3 regions of the Streptomyces sp. ME02-8801-2C genome follow, and region 2 is predicted to be linked to each of the others. Evidence: riboswitches for the same ligand, from Rfam matches in the RefSeq annotation. Region 2 holds a riboswitch; each other region holds the start of a gene.
The links. A riboswitch is a leader RNA that binds a small molecule or an ion and turns the genes downstream of it on or off. The one in region 2 is predicted to bind cyclic di-AMP.

Region 1: linked by a shared signal. The riboswitch ahead of PV396_RS12940 (C40 family peptidase) and the one ahead of PV396_RS06560 (LysM peptidoglycan-binding domain-containing M23 family metallopeptidase) in region 2 are both predicted to bind cyclic di-AMP.
Region 3: linked by a shared signal. The riboswitch ahead of PV396_RS38800 (NlpC/P60 family protein) and the one ahead of PV396_RS06560 (LysM peptidoglycan-binding domain-containing M23 family metallopeptidase) in region 2 are both predicted to bind cyclic di-AMP.

The regions. Positions count from the first base shown of each region.
Region 1 is NZ_JARAXP010000003.1:893,592-897,796, reverse strand. Features, by position in the region: gene PV396_RS12960 (8-amino-7-oxononanoate synthase) at 1-318, shown strand, start outside; gene PV396_RS12955 (DUF397 domain-containing protein) at 397-621, opposite strand; gene PV396_RS12950 (helix-turn-helix transcriptional regulator) at 631-1,488, opposite strand; gene PV396_RS12945 (ATP-binding protein) at 1,701-2,162, shown strand; gene PV396_RS12940 (C40 family peptidase) at 2,277-2,750, opposite strand; cyclic di-AMP (ydaO/yuaA leader) riboswitch at 2,754-2,933, opposite strand; gene PV396_RS12935 (hypothetical protein) at 3,318-3,626, opposite strand; gene PV396_RS12930 (ATP-dependent Clp protease proteolytic subunit) at 3,635-4,205, opposite strand, start outside.
Region 2 is NZ_JARAXP010000002.1:428,936-433,140, forward strand. Features, by position in the region: gene PV396_RS06555 (alpha-galactosidase) at 1-1,409, shown strand, start outside; cyclic di-AMP (ydaO/yuaA leader) riboswitch at 1,693-1,872, shown strand; gene PV396_RS06560 (LysM peptidoglycan-binding domain-containing M23 family metallopeptidase) at 1,876-2,832, shown strand; gene PV396_RS06565 (DUF6250 domain-containing protein) at 2,975-3,694, shown strand; gene PV396_RS06570 (SGNH/GDSL hydrolase family protein) at 3,817-4,205, shown strand, end outside.
Region 3 is NZ_JARAXP010000020.1:56,845-61,049, reverse strand. Features, by position in the region: gene PV396_RS38810 (NlpC/P60 family protein) at 1-685, opposite strand, end outside; gene PV396_RS38805 (hypothetical protein) at 1,136-1,489, shown strand; gene PV396_RS38800 (NlpC/P60 family protein) at 1,518-2,723, opposite strand; cyclic di-AMP (ydaO/yuaA leader) riboswitch at 2,731-2,905, opposite strand; gene pcrA (DNA helicase PcrA) at 3,199-4,205, shown strand, end outside.

The sequences.
Region 1 (4,205 bases), on a different contig from region 2:
GCCCTCACCCTGCTGCGCCGCGAGCCCGAACGGGCCGCACGGGCGCGTGCGGTGGCGCGTGAGCTGCACACCAGGCTGAGCGCACAAGGGCTGTCGGCGGTACGGCCGGACGCGGCCGTCGTCTCCGTGCGCGCACCCTCCCCGGAGGGGGCCGTGCGATGGGCGGCCGACTGCCGGGCCGCCGGCGTGGGCGTGGGCTGCTTCCGTCCGCCGTCCGTGCCCGACGGAGTGTCCCGGCTGCGGCTGACCGCCCGCGCGGACCTGGCCGAGGAACAGATCGCGCGTGCGGTACAGGTGATCGGCGAGAACCGACCGTAGACGTGTAGATCCACAGGGTCGTTGATCAGTGACACGCGACCATGAGTCGGCGAACCGCGGCCGTGCGTCCTTGGGCGATCACCTCAACGCGGTGAGGAAGCCCTTCCAGCTCTCGGGGAAGAAGAGCAGGACGGGCCCCGCCACGTTCTTGGAGTCGCGTACGGCGAGCCGACCTGCCCGGACTCCGGTGTCCGGACGGGCCGTCTCCACACAGTTGTTCGCGCCGGTGCTGTAGCTGCTGCGCAGCCATTGAACACCGGGCGGTTCGACGACGGACGGTACGTTTCGAGGCATTGCGGACATGGCGCCTCCTTACCCGCCGTGATTCAGACCGGCGATGAAATCCAACGAATCCTCGGGCGAAAGGGCGTGGATCTGAAGGGTGTTGAAGGCCTCGCTGTAGGCCCGGAGGTCTTCTTTCCGTTCGAGGTAGAGGCTACTCATCATCTGGTCGAGAACAACCACATCCAAGTCAGAAGTGCTCGGAAAGGAGAAGATAACGAAAGGGCCGGTGATGCCGATGTATGCCCCCGCGGTGAACGGCAGGATCTGCAACCGCACTTGGGGCAGTCTGGCCGCTTCCATGAGGCGCCCCAGCTGACGTGTCATCACCTCAGGACCGCCCACTTCACGGCGCAGCACCGCCTCGTCGAGGACCGCGCTCAGCGCCAGCGGCGGATCCGAACGCAGTACGTCCTGCCGGGCCAGCCGCACCTCGACCAGTGCGTCGAGCCGGGTCTCCTCCACGCCGTCCACGGCGGCCCGGGTCATCGCGCGCGCGTACTCCGGGGTCTGCAGCAGCCCCGGCACCACCGAGGTCTCCAGCGTGCGCATCGTGCTGGCCTGCGACTCCAGGCTGATGAAGTCCCGGTAGGTGGGCGGCAGCACGCCCCGGTAGGCATGCCACCAGTGGTGCCGGCCGCCGTCCTCGCCGCCCGCCAGCACGAGTATCAGTTCACGCGACTCGCCCTCCGGAACCCGGTACGCGTCCAGAAGTAACCGTACGTCGGCCGGCTTCACCCCGCTCGCGCCGGTCTCGATGCGGCTCACCTTCGACTGGTGCCAGCCCATCAGACGCGCCGCCTCACCGCTTGTGAGGCCGGCCCTGGAGCGCAGTGCGCGCAGTTCGTCACCCAGCTTTCGGCGGCGCACCGCGGGACCGTACTGCATGGGCCACTCCTTACTCCTTATGAGCCGCGCAAATACGCTCTGGGGTCGCAGAGTTCACCGCTTCGAGCGACAGATATATGCACATCTTGGTGGATCGCACCCCGTGACCGGCGCGGGAATGGCAGTCTGGCGCGAAGCACCAGTCCGGGACCGTACTCGAACCAGCCGCTCCGTGTCGGGCTCCGGTTCCGTGGGAAAGGGACGACCTCGCCATGGCAGACCATCTGGAAGCATCCGTCACTCTGCCGAGCGATCCCGCCTCGGTCTCCGCCGCCCGCGCGTATGTGGCCGATGTGCTGGCGGAATGGGGCCTGCGGGGTGACACCGAAGCCGCCGACACCATCCGTCTGATCGTCTCGGAACTCGCCACCAACGCCGTACAGCACACCTTCGGGTTGTCACCCGCCTTCACGGTGGACATCGCCCTCGACCGTGACGAGAACCTGCGCATCGGCGTCACGGACAGTCACCCGCGCTTCCCCAAGCGGCTGCCCGCAGCGGTCCAGCAGGACAACGGCCGCGGGATGGTCATCATCCGCTGGCTGACCGCGGAGGCGGGCGGCAGACTGTGCGTGCGGCCCACCCGGGAGGGCGGAAAGACGGTATCGATCGAACTCCCGTGGACGGCCCCCGTCCGGCCCCCGGTAACGGCGTCGGGCCAGCAGGAGCCGTAACGGTTCGGCGGCACTGCACACGTACTGCGTCCGCTGCGCAGCCCGGCCTGATGAAACGGCAACGGGACGGGAGCGGCGGGTCCAGGCCAGGCCGCCGCTCCCGCCCCGCGCAGGTCAGCTGACCCGGCCGTACCAGACGCTCTTCGTCCAGATCTTCTGGAGCTTCACGACATCCCCGGTCTTCGGGGAGTGCCAGATCTTTCCCTTCCCGGCGTAGATGCCCACGTGGTACACGTTCTTGCCCGAGTGGAAGAAGACCAGGTCCCCGCTTTTGCGGCTCTTGGCGGAGATGTGCTTGGTCCTGTTGTACTGGGCGGCCGCCGTACGCGGCAGGGACTTGCCCGCCTTCTTGAACGAATACTGCGTGAGACCGGAGCAGTCGAACTTCTTCGGTCCCGCGGCCCCGTACTTGTACGGGGAGCCCTTCTTGGAGGCCGCGATCTGAAGTGCCTTCGTCTGTGGTGTGACCGCCGCGGCGTCCGTGTTGACGCCTGGGAGCACCAGACCGCCGCCCACAGCGGCGAGGGTGAGAGCCGAGACCGTACCGGCCCGGGTCATCATCGACGGGACACGATTGAGCGCAGACATGCGCAACCCTTCGTCAGCCGCCTGTGAAGGATGACCTGTCGGATTCGGGCTGGCGAAGTTGCCCGGCCGCTGACGCGGCTTCACCCCAAGGGCTGCTCGGCCCGGTCATGGCGTGACCGTTCCGGCGACCCGTCGTGCTTGGGTCCTCCACTCCTGCCGATGCACATCTGTCGACCGGTCATCCGGGCGGCGGCAGGACTCGGCGTCCGCCCGGATCGCCCCGCCGCTTGTGGCGGGGGCTTGTCGTCAGGAAGGGATCTTGGCTCATGGAAGTGGGAAAATCCCAATGGAATCGGGGCTTTGTGGCGTTACTCACCGCTGACCCGTTCGGGTGGACACCCGTACCCTGGCACGACTTTCGATGGGGTCGCGCACCCTCGGACCAGGGCCGAAACGCCTCGATTCCGCATGTCGACCGCGCGTGTCGAGCAACTCGGCCGGTCTAATCGGCGGACCTTCGTCTACTCCGAACGGGGGATGGCTTTCGGCCGTCTCCCGGCCCGTTTTGGACAAGCGCGTCACCGGGGCACCTGGGCGCGCCCGGTACGGACCGGCAGACCGGATGCGTCAACTGGCGGGCTCACGCGGAACGATGACACGCGCCGTGCGGCGCTCCCCGTCCAGGACGCGCAGCGCACGCGCCAGCGTATCCGCGTGGACCTCCGCCTCGCCCCGCTGATGCATCAACTCCAGCGCGTCCCGCAGGGCGACCGCCTTGGCGACCAGTGCCTGCGCGGCCCGCAGTCCGCGGTACGTGTCCCCGTGATACGCCGGGTTGATACGGCCGAGCAGATCGGCCACTTCGAGGTAACGGTCGATCAACTCGCCCTCCGCGCGCGTCAGAGCGGGCAGCGGAGGCAGTTCGGGCGGAAGCATCGGTGGGCTCACCTCGTGCCGGGGGCGGGGTCCGAGGACCTGCGGCTGGGCACGATCCGGTCCACCAGCCCGTATTCCAGCGCGCCCTGGGCATCCAGGATCTTGTCCCGCTCGATGTCTGCGGCGACCTGCTCCGGGCTCCGGCCGGTGTGCCGTACGAGCAGTTCTTCCAGCAGGTTACGGACCCGGGCCAACTCCTGGGCCTGGATGGCGAGATCGCTCACCTGACCCTGGATCGGCTCGGACAGCGAGGGCTGGTGGATCATCACCCGGGCCCCCGGCAGCGCGCTGCGCTTGCCCGGCGTTCCTGCGGCCAGCAGTACGGCCGCCGCGGAGGCCGCCTGGCCCAGACAGATCGTCTCCACCTCGCAGGTGACGAACTGCATCGTGTCGTAGATCGCCGTCATCGCGCTGAACGAGCCGCCGGGGGAGTTGATGTACAGCGAGATGTCCCGTTCGGGCGCCAGATATTCGAGATGCATGAGCTGTGCCATCACGTCGTTCGCCGAGATGTCGTCGACCGGGGTCCCGAGAAAGACGATCCGCTCCTCGAGGAGCTTCGAGTACGGATCCAGCGTC
Region 2 (4,205 bases):
CGGGGTCGTGGCGGATCGCCGTCGCCCAGCTGCCCGACGCGCGCGTGCAGGTCACCGGCGGCGCCGGATACGACGACTCGGGGCTGCTGCGCCTGGCGGCGGGCGAGTCCTTCACCACGCCCGTCTTCGCGGGGCTGTGGACCGACTCCGGGCACGGTGGGGCGAGTCGGGCGTGGCACGCGTACCAGCGCGCGTTCGTCGTACCGGGCGCGGACCAGGACCGGCCCGTGCTCTACAACTCCTGGGAGGCCACCGAGTTCGACATCTCCGAGGAGCAGCAGGGGACGCTGGCCCGGCGGGCCGCCGCGATCGGCGTCGAGCTGTTCGTCGTGGACGACGGCTGGTTCGGCGCCCGCACCAGTGACCGGGCCGGCCTCGGCGACTGGACGCCCAACCCGGACCGCTTCCCGTCGGGGCTGAGGCCGCTCGCCGAGTACGTGCACGCCCTGGGGATGCAGTTCGGCATCTGGGTCGAGCCCGAGATGGTCAACCCGGACAGCGACCTGTATCGCGCGCACCCCGACTGGGTGCAGTTCCAGCAGGGACGCAAGCGGACTGAGTTCCGCAACCAGCTCGTACTGAACCTTGCCCGCGAGGATGTCCGGGAGTACCTCTGGGAGCAGCTCGACGCCATGCTCTCCAGCGCCCCCATCGACTATGTGAAGTGGGACTTCAACCGCTGCTTCAGCGATGCCGGCTGGCCCGGTGAGGATTACCCGCAGCGCCTGTGGGTCGACCATGTGCACGGGCTGTACGCCCTCCTCGACCGGCTGCGGGCGGCCCATCCCGACGTCGCCTTCGAGTCCTGCTCGGGCGGCGGCGGCAGGATCGACCTCGGTGTCCTCGCCCGTACGGACCAGGTGTGGACCTCCGACAACACCGACCCGCTGGACCGCCTCGCCATCCAGGAGGGCTTCAGCCAGATCCATCCGGCGCGGGTCATGGCCGCCTGGGTCACGGACAGCCCGAACACCCAGCTGAACGACCGGGTCAGCTCGTTGCGCTTCCGGTTCGTGAGCGCGATGGCCGGGGTGCTCGGCGTCGGCGGTGACCTCACGACGTGGACGGAGGAGGAGCTGGCCGAGGCCGGGGAGTGGGTGGGGCTCTACAAGGAGATCCGGCCCGTCGTGCAGCGCGGCGACCTCCACCGGCTGCGGCGCCCGGTCGGCGGGCTGAGTGCGGTGCAGTACGTGCTCGGGGACGAGACCGTCGTCCTCGCCTGGCTCCAGGCGCAGCACCACGGCGAGCCGGTACCGGCGCTGCGGCTGCGGGGAATCGACCCGTCGGCGACATACGAATGCCGTGAAACGGGTGAAATCCACAGAGGTGCCGTGTTGTTGCACCATGGCTTGCGAACCGGACTCAAGGGTGACCTCGATGCGGCAGTTTTCCGCTTGCGTCGCATCTGATGCTTCTGTCCGTTATGGAGCATTGATTCCAACTCGCTTCGGAATGCGGGCTCCTGTGAATCGGGCGAGTGAGCAGCGTCATATTCGTGACCGTGTGTCGCCGTCATGTGCACGTAATTTCGGCGGCTTTTAAGGGTGTTCACGCGACGGAAAGATCCATAATTCACGGACCGTGACCGGGAATTCTGGGGTGGATCACAGAAAACCCGCACACAGGGAACCCCAAGCTTGTTTCCGTGCGTCTTGGTCGCTTACGTTCGCCACCCATCCGGACGGACGCCCAATCCTGCCGCCGCCCGGATCCCGTCTCGACCACCCGACAACGGCAGGAGCGGGGGACCCACAGGTAGAACGCCTGCTCCGGTCTCCGGAACAGGCTTGGGGTCAAGTCACGTCCAGGCGTGACCGGACATCTCCAGTCCGCACCCGACAGCTCACCTCGCAGGCGACGGAGAAGGAATTCGCCATGCCCGCGAAGGGTAAGCACCGCCGTCCGAAGTCCCAGCGCTTCATCCGCTCGATAGCCGTCGCCGGAACCGGCGGAGCGGCTCTCGCTCTTCCGCTGCTGGGAGCCACCGGCGCCCACGCGGCCACGGCGGAGTCCGCGACTCAGTCCGTGTCGTCCCTTTCGGTAACCGCGAATTCCATTGCGGCCGAGGCAGTTTCCGCGAAGTCGGAAAAGGCCTCGAAGAAGTCCCGGACCTATTCCGTCCGGGCCGGCGACTACCTCGCGAAGATCGCCCAGGAGCAGGGCGTCACCGGCGGCTGGAAGAAGCTCTACTCGGACAACCGCACCGCCATCGGCGCCGACCCGAGCCTGATCCACCCCGGTCTGAAGCTGTCGATCGGCAGGAAGGCCGCGTCGACCTCGTCGCCCACCTCGAGCTCAGGCTCTGCGGAAGCGTCCTCGAGCTCCTCGAAGTCTTCGCAGACGGAGGCCACCCAGCCGGCCGCCGAGAGCGCGACGGCCGCGACCTCGACGGCGGCCGAGGCAACCAACACCAGCAGCTCCAGTGGCTTCAACCTCCCCGTGGCCGGTGCCACCATCGGCACCGGGTACCACGTGTCGGGCAGCATGTGGTCCAGCGGTTACCACACGGGCGTCGACTTCGTCGTCCCGACCGGCACCTCCCTCAAGGCTGTCGGCGCCGGCACGGTCGTCTCCGCCGGCTGGGGCGGCGCGTACGGCAACCAGGTCGTCATCAAGCTCGCCGACGGCTACTACGCGCAGTACGGCCACCTCTCCCAGCTCTCCGTCTCGGCCGGGCAGTCCGTGACCGCGGGTCAGCAGATCGGCCTGTCCGGCGCGACCGGCAACGTCACCGGACCGCATCTGCACTTCGAGATCCGCACCACCCCGGACTACGGCTCCGACGTGGACCCGGTCGCGTACCTCCGCTCGAAGGGCGTCGCCGTCGGCTGACGAACGTTCGCGGCGAGGACATCCGTCGAAGGCCGGACCCCGATTCCCGGGTCCGGCCTTCGACGCGTTCACGCGCGCGCGTGCGGGTGTGATAGTCAACTCCCTATCCGTGCAAGCGCTTTCTGCCTCAAGGAGCCGCCTCGTGACGACCACTCGCAGAGCCTTCGGAGCCCTCGCCGCAGGCGCGGCTCTCACCGCGCTCGCCCCGGCCACCAGTGCCAGTGCCGCCGCGTGCGGACGCCTCCTCGCCCGTGACGACTTCCGCCGCGGTCTCGGCCAGTGGGCCGTCGAACTCCAGGACGGCGGCAGCGTCACGGCGGCCCGAGGCGTCCTGGAGGTCGACGTGCCGAGCGGCGCAACCATCTGGTTCAAGCGCAGGTTGCGCGGTCCGTACGTCATCGAGTACACGGCGACACCCGTCTCGGCGGGCGGAGCGAACGACCGGGTCTCGGACCTGAACAACTTCTGGAACGCCGTCGACGTCCGCTCCCCGGACGACCTCTTCGCCACCACGCGCGGCGGCGCCCTCGCCGAGTACGACTACCTCAGGACGTACTACGTCGGCTACGGCGCCAACACCAACACCACGACCCGGCTGCGCCGTTACGTCGGCGAGGCCGGGGTGCGCCCCCTGATCTACGATTACCCGGAGCCGCTCCTGGTCCCGAACGAACCGCACGGGGTGCGGATCGTCTCGGCCGGTTCGACGGTCCAATGGTGGATCAACGGGCGGCTCGTCTTCGACTACAGCGACCCGGAGCCGTACACGGATGGGCACTTCGCCTTCCGTACGACGTGGAGCCACTTCCGGATCTCCGACTTCAGCGTCCGTGAGCTGCGTCTTCCCATTATTCCGAGTTGACCAATACTTGACGAGTGGCTTATCTCACCGCCAGTCAAGCCCTTCCTACGGTCGCGTAGCTCACATCGGAAGGTGAATCATGCTCTGTTGTGGCAGACGATTCGAAGAATGACAGCAGAGCAGTGATCGGGTCGTACGTGGCGGTGGGGGACAGCTTCACCGAAGGCGTCGGCGACCCCGGCCCGGACGGGGCCTTCGTCGGCTGGGCCGACCGGTTCGCCGTACTTCTCGCGGACCGGCGCCCGGAGGGCGACTTCGACTACACGAACCTGGCGGTACGCGGAAGGCTGCTCGACCAGATCGTGGCCGAGCAGCTTCCGACAGCCAGGGAACAGGCGCCGGACCTGGTCTCCTTCTGCGCGGGCGGCAACGACATCATCCGACCCGGCAGCGACCCGGACGAGGTCGCCGAGCGCTTCGAACGAGCGGTGATCGGCCTCACCTCGGCGGTCGGCACGGTCATGGTGACGACCGGCTTCGACACCCGCAACGTCCCGGTGCTGAAGCACAT
Region 3 (4,205 bases), on a different contig from region 2:
CCGAGGACCGCGACGCGTGTGCCCCGCCCCAGCCCGCGCCACCGCTTCCGCCGTCCGCCGTGAGCCGGGTGCGGTCCTCGGTGGTGAGCCGGGACAGCAGTTGCCGGGCCTCGCCCAGCTTTCCGGTGACGGTCTTCTTGTGGTGGTTCAGTTCGGCCTGGCGGGACTTAAGGGTGGTCAGTTCGACGTGGGCCGCCCCGCGCAGCTGCTCGATCTCCCGCAGCTGGTTGCGTACACGGGCCACGTCCGACGCCTGTCTGCTGCCCGCCCGTTCGGCGAAGGCGGCGCCGTCCAGATAGCCGTCGGGGTCGTCGGAGAGGGCGAGTTGCAGCGCGGGGTCGAGTCCGCCGGCGCGGTACTGCGCTGCGGCCATCGAACCCAGTGCCTCCCGGGCCGAGTTGAGACGCTCCTCCTTGCGCGCCGCCTCGTCCCGCAGGTTCTCCAGTCGCCGCTCCGCTCGCTCCGCCTTCTCCTTCGAGCCGTTGTACTTCTCGGTGGCGACCTCCGCCTCCTCGTACAGCTTGTTCACCTTGGCCTGGACCTGCGCCGATGTCAGTTGTGGTTCGGCGTAGCCGATGCCGTCGAAGCCGGTCGCCGTCGCCGCGCCCGCGAGGGCGATCGTCGCAGCGGTGCGGGCCGTATTGCCGTTGAGCGAGCGCTGTCGGGGCTTGCGGTGCGCTGCCACGGGGGGTCACGTCCTTTCGTACGACCGCCACTACGACGACCGCCGGACGGCTGCCTGGGAAGCGGACCCAGGAGGGCGGTTGCGCGTCCGGCGACGGTCCGCACAGGGGAAGCGGTCCGCCGCCGGACTTTCTCGGCGGTGGTGTCCGACTGCCGCCCCTGGCCCGGGCGGCGGTGGGGAGCCGGTCACCTGGAGGAGGACGCTAAACCTGAGAGTGTCGTGGGGGTAACGCCATGTACGGAACTGGCGTGAGCCGACCGCCGGGTGACCGCATGCGACCGTGATCCGGTTCCGGCGCCGCCGCCTTCGCGCTGAGGGCTGATCGATGCGGAGGTTCACGGGACGCGTGGGGGTGACAGGGTGCTATGGGGTGCATATATGCGAGGTCTTGCCGCGCACTCCCGGCCCGGTGTCATGGGGCACGGGTGCCTCTGACTAGGCTCCGGCCTCATGGACGTACTCATCCATCTCGTCGTCGGCCTGCACATCATCGGCATCGCGTCGCTCCTGGGCGGGTTTCTCACCCAGATGAAGGCGATGGGGCAGGGCACGGCTCGCTTCGTGCCGGCGATGCTGCACGGCGCGTTCACCATGCTGGTCACCGGCGTCGCCCTGGTGGGCCTCAACCAGGCCGACGACCAGACGGTCAACAACGTCAAGATCGGCGTCAAGCTGGCCCTGCTGATCGTGATCCTCGGCCTCGTCTATGTGAAGCGGGACGACGAGACCGTGGACAAACGCCTGTTCGGCCTGGTCGGCCTGTTCACCACGGCGAACATCTTCATCGCCGTGCTCTGGACCTGACCCGGCCGAACCTTCCCTCCGCTGTGCGTCAGGCGGGGCGCACCACGCTGTGGATCGTCGACTCGCCGTCGTAGAAGATCGATTCCTCCCGGACGTACGCACCCGGCTTCGGGGCGTGGATCATCATGCCGTTGCCGATGTAGAGGCCGACGTGGCTGATGTCGTCGTAGAAGAAGACCAGGTCACCGGGCTGGATGTCGGAGAGGGAGACCGTCGTGCCCGCGTTCACCTGGTCGTAGGTGGTGCGCGGGAGGGTGACGCCGGCGGCCCGCCAGGCGGCCTGGGTGAGACTCGAACAGTCGTACGAATCCGGGCCGGTCGCTCCCCAGACGTACGGCTTGCCGATCTGTGCGCGTGCGAAGGTCAAAGCCTTCTCGGCCTTGGTGGCATACGAGGCGTCGGGAGCCGCCGGTGCCGGAGTGTCCGAGGCGCTGCTGCCCGCCGCGGGCTGTGCCGCGGCCGCTGCGGCTGCCGCTTCCTGCCGGCGCTGCTCGGCCTCCTGCTGCTGCCGGGCGAGTTCCTGCGCCCGGCGGAGAGCCACCGCCTGCTTCTCCCGTTCGATCGCCGCGAGGCGCAGCTTCTCCTCGGCGGTGAGGCGGGAGAGCAGCCGACGGGCCTCCACGAGCTTCGTCTGGACGGCGGTCTTGGTGATCTGCAGTTCGTCCTGGGACTCGGTGAGCGACTCGAGGGTCACCGAGGCCTCCTGGCGCTTCTGCGTCGTCTCGGCCTGCTCGGTGATGTAGTCGTCGACCGCGTCCTTCTGGCGGGCGGTCAGACGGTCCATCAGCTGGTTCTGGTCGAAGTAGTCCTGGGGGTCGTCCGCGAGCAGGAACGTCGCCGTGTCCGGAGCGGCGGACCCGGTGCGGTACTGGGCCGCGGCGAAGGAACCCAGCTCCTCGCGCGCGTCGTTGAGTTTCTGGGTGCGCCGGGCCACGTCGTCCATCAGGGCGTCGACACGTCCCCGCTGCTTGGAGGCCTTCTCCTTGGCGGCGTTGTACTTGTCGGTGGCGGACTCGGCCTGGCGGTACAGGTCGCCGACCTTCGCCTCGACCTCCTCCATGCTCGGCTTGTCGTCGGACGCGGGAGCCGGAGGTGTGGAGGGCGCCGTGGGCGCGGCGTTGGCGGTCTGGGACAGCAGGGCGACGGAGGTCAGGGCCGCCGTGGCGAAGGCGGGGGTCCGTATGCCTGCTACGCGCGTTCCCGTAGGGCGCGACTTGCGGTGCGACGACGCCAAGGGAGGCGACTCCTTCCACGTTCCGCCTACCGGGTTAGCTGTCGGGTTCGGGCGGGTGGTTCGGAAGGGTTGCCCTACGGTCCTTGCCTGGACGGCGGTTGGACCGATTCACCCCAGGATTTCGGTGGGTCCCCGGCTCCTGCCGCACAGGGCGGCACGATCGGACTCGGCGGAGGCCGCACGGCCCGGCGAGGTTCGCCGGTGGAGATCGAGCGGCCTTACGAAACGCTAACCAACAGGTGTGCCTCCTGTGAAGGTTGATGACCGCTATGCCCGGTACGTTTTTGTGACCTTGCCCCTAAACATGGCTCTGTGTGGTCGATCGGAAGTTGTTTGTGAAGATTCTTGAGGAATGTTGATGTATGGCCTCTTTCGGGCCTGCTGTCCGGACGGCCTGGTCGGCCGGTGCCGATACCAGGGGATGTTTTCGGGGTGGGGGCGGGCTGTCAGTGGGGAGGCCTAGACTCGGAGAGCGATGAGCAGCCTCTTTGACGACAGCTTCCTGGCGGACCTCCAGGGCCCTCGGGCCCACGCGGAGGAACCCCCGCCACCGCCCGAGGACGAGCACGCGCCGGAGCCCGTTCCGGACGACCTGTTCGGCGGGAAGTTCGACGCGCCGCCGGACCGGGACGCGTACTACCGCGACGGCGCACCCCGTCCGGTGGTGGACTCCGCTGCGCTCCTGGAGGGGCTGAACGAGAACCAGCGCGCGGCTGTCGTGCACGCCGACACCCCCCTGCTCATCGTGGCGGGCGCCGGCTCCGGCAAGACGCGCGTACTCACGCACCGGATCGCGTATCTGCTGGGCGAGCGTGGCGTCCACCCCGGCCAGATCCTCGCGATCACCTTCACCAACAAGGCCGCCGGTGAGATGAAGGAGCGCGTCGAGCAGCTCGTCGGCCCGCGCGCGAACGCGATGTGGGTGATGACCTTCCACAGTGCGTGCGTGCGGATCCTGCGGCGGGAGAGCAAGAGGCTGGGCTTCACCTCCTCCTTCTCCATCTACGACGCCGCCGACAGCAAGCGGCTGATGGCGCTCGTCTGCCGCGATCTGGACCTGGACCCCAAGCGTTTCCCGCCCAAGTCCTTCAGTGCGAAGATCTCCAACCTGAAGAACGAGCTGATCGACGAGGAGGACTTCGCCGCCCAGGCGAGCGACGGTTTCGAGAAGACCCTCGCCCAGGCGTACGCGATGTACCAGTCGCGGCTGCGTGAGGCCAACGCGCTCGACTTCGACGACCTGATCATGACGACGGTCAATCTGCTGCGCGCCTTCCCGGACGTCGCCGAGCACTACCGCCGCCGCTTCCGGCACGTCCTGGTCGACGAGTACCAGGACACCAACCACGCCCAGTACGCGCTCGTACGGGAACTCGTCGGCACCGCCGAGCACACCGGCGACGACATCGACGTACCGCCGAGCGAGTACGACCTGCGCCCCGCCGAACTGTGCGTCGTGGGCGACGCCGACCAGTCGATCTA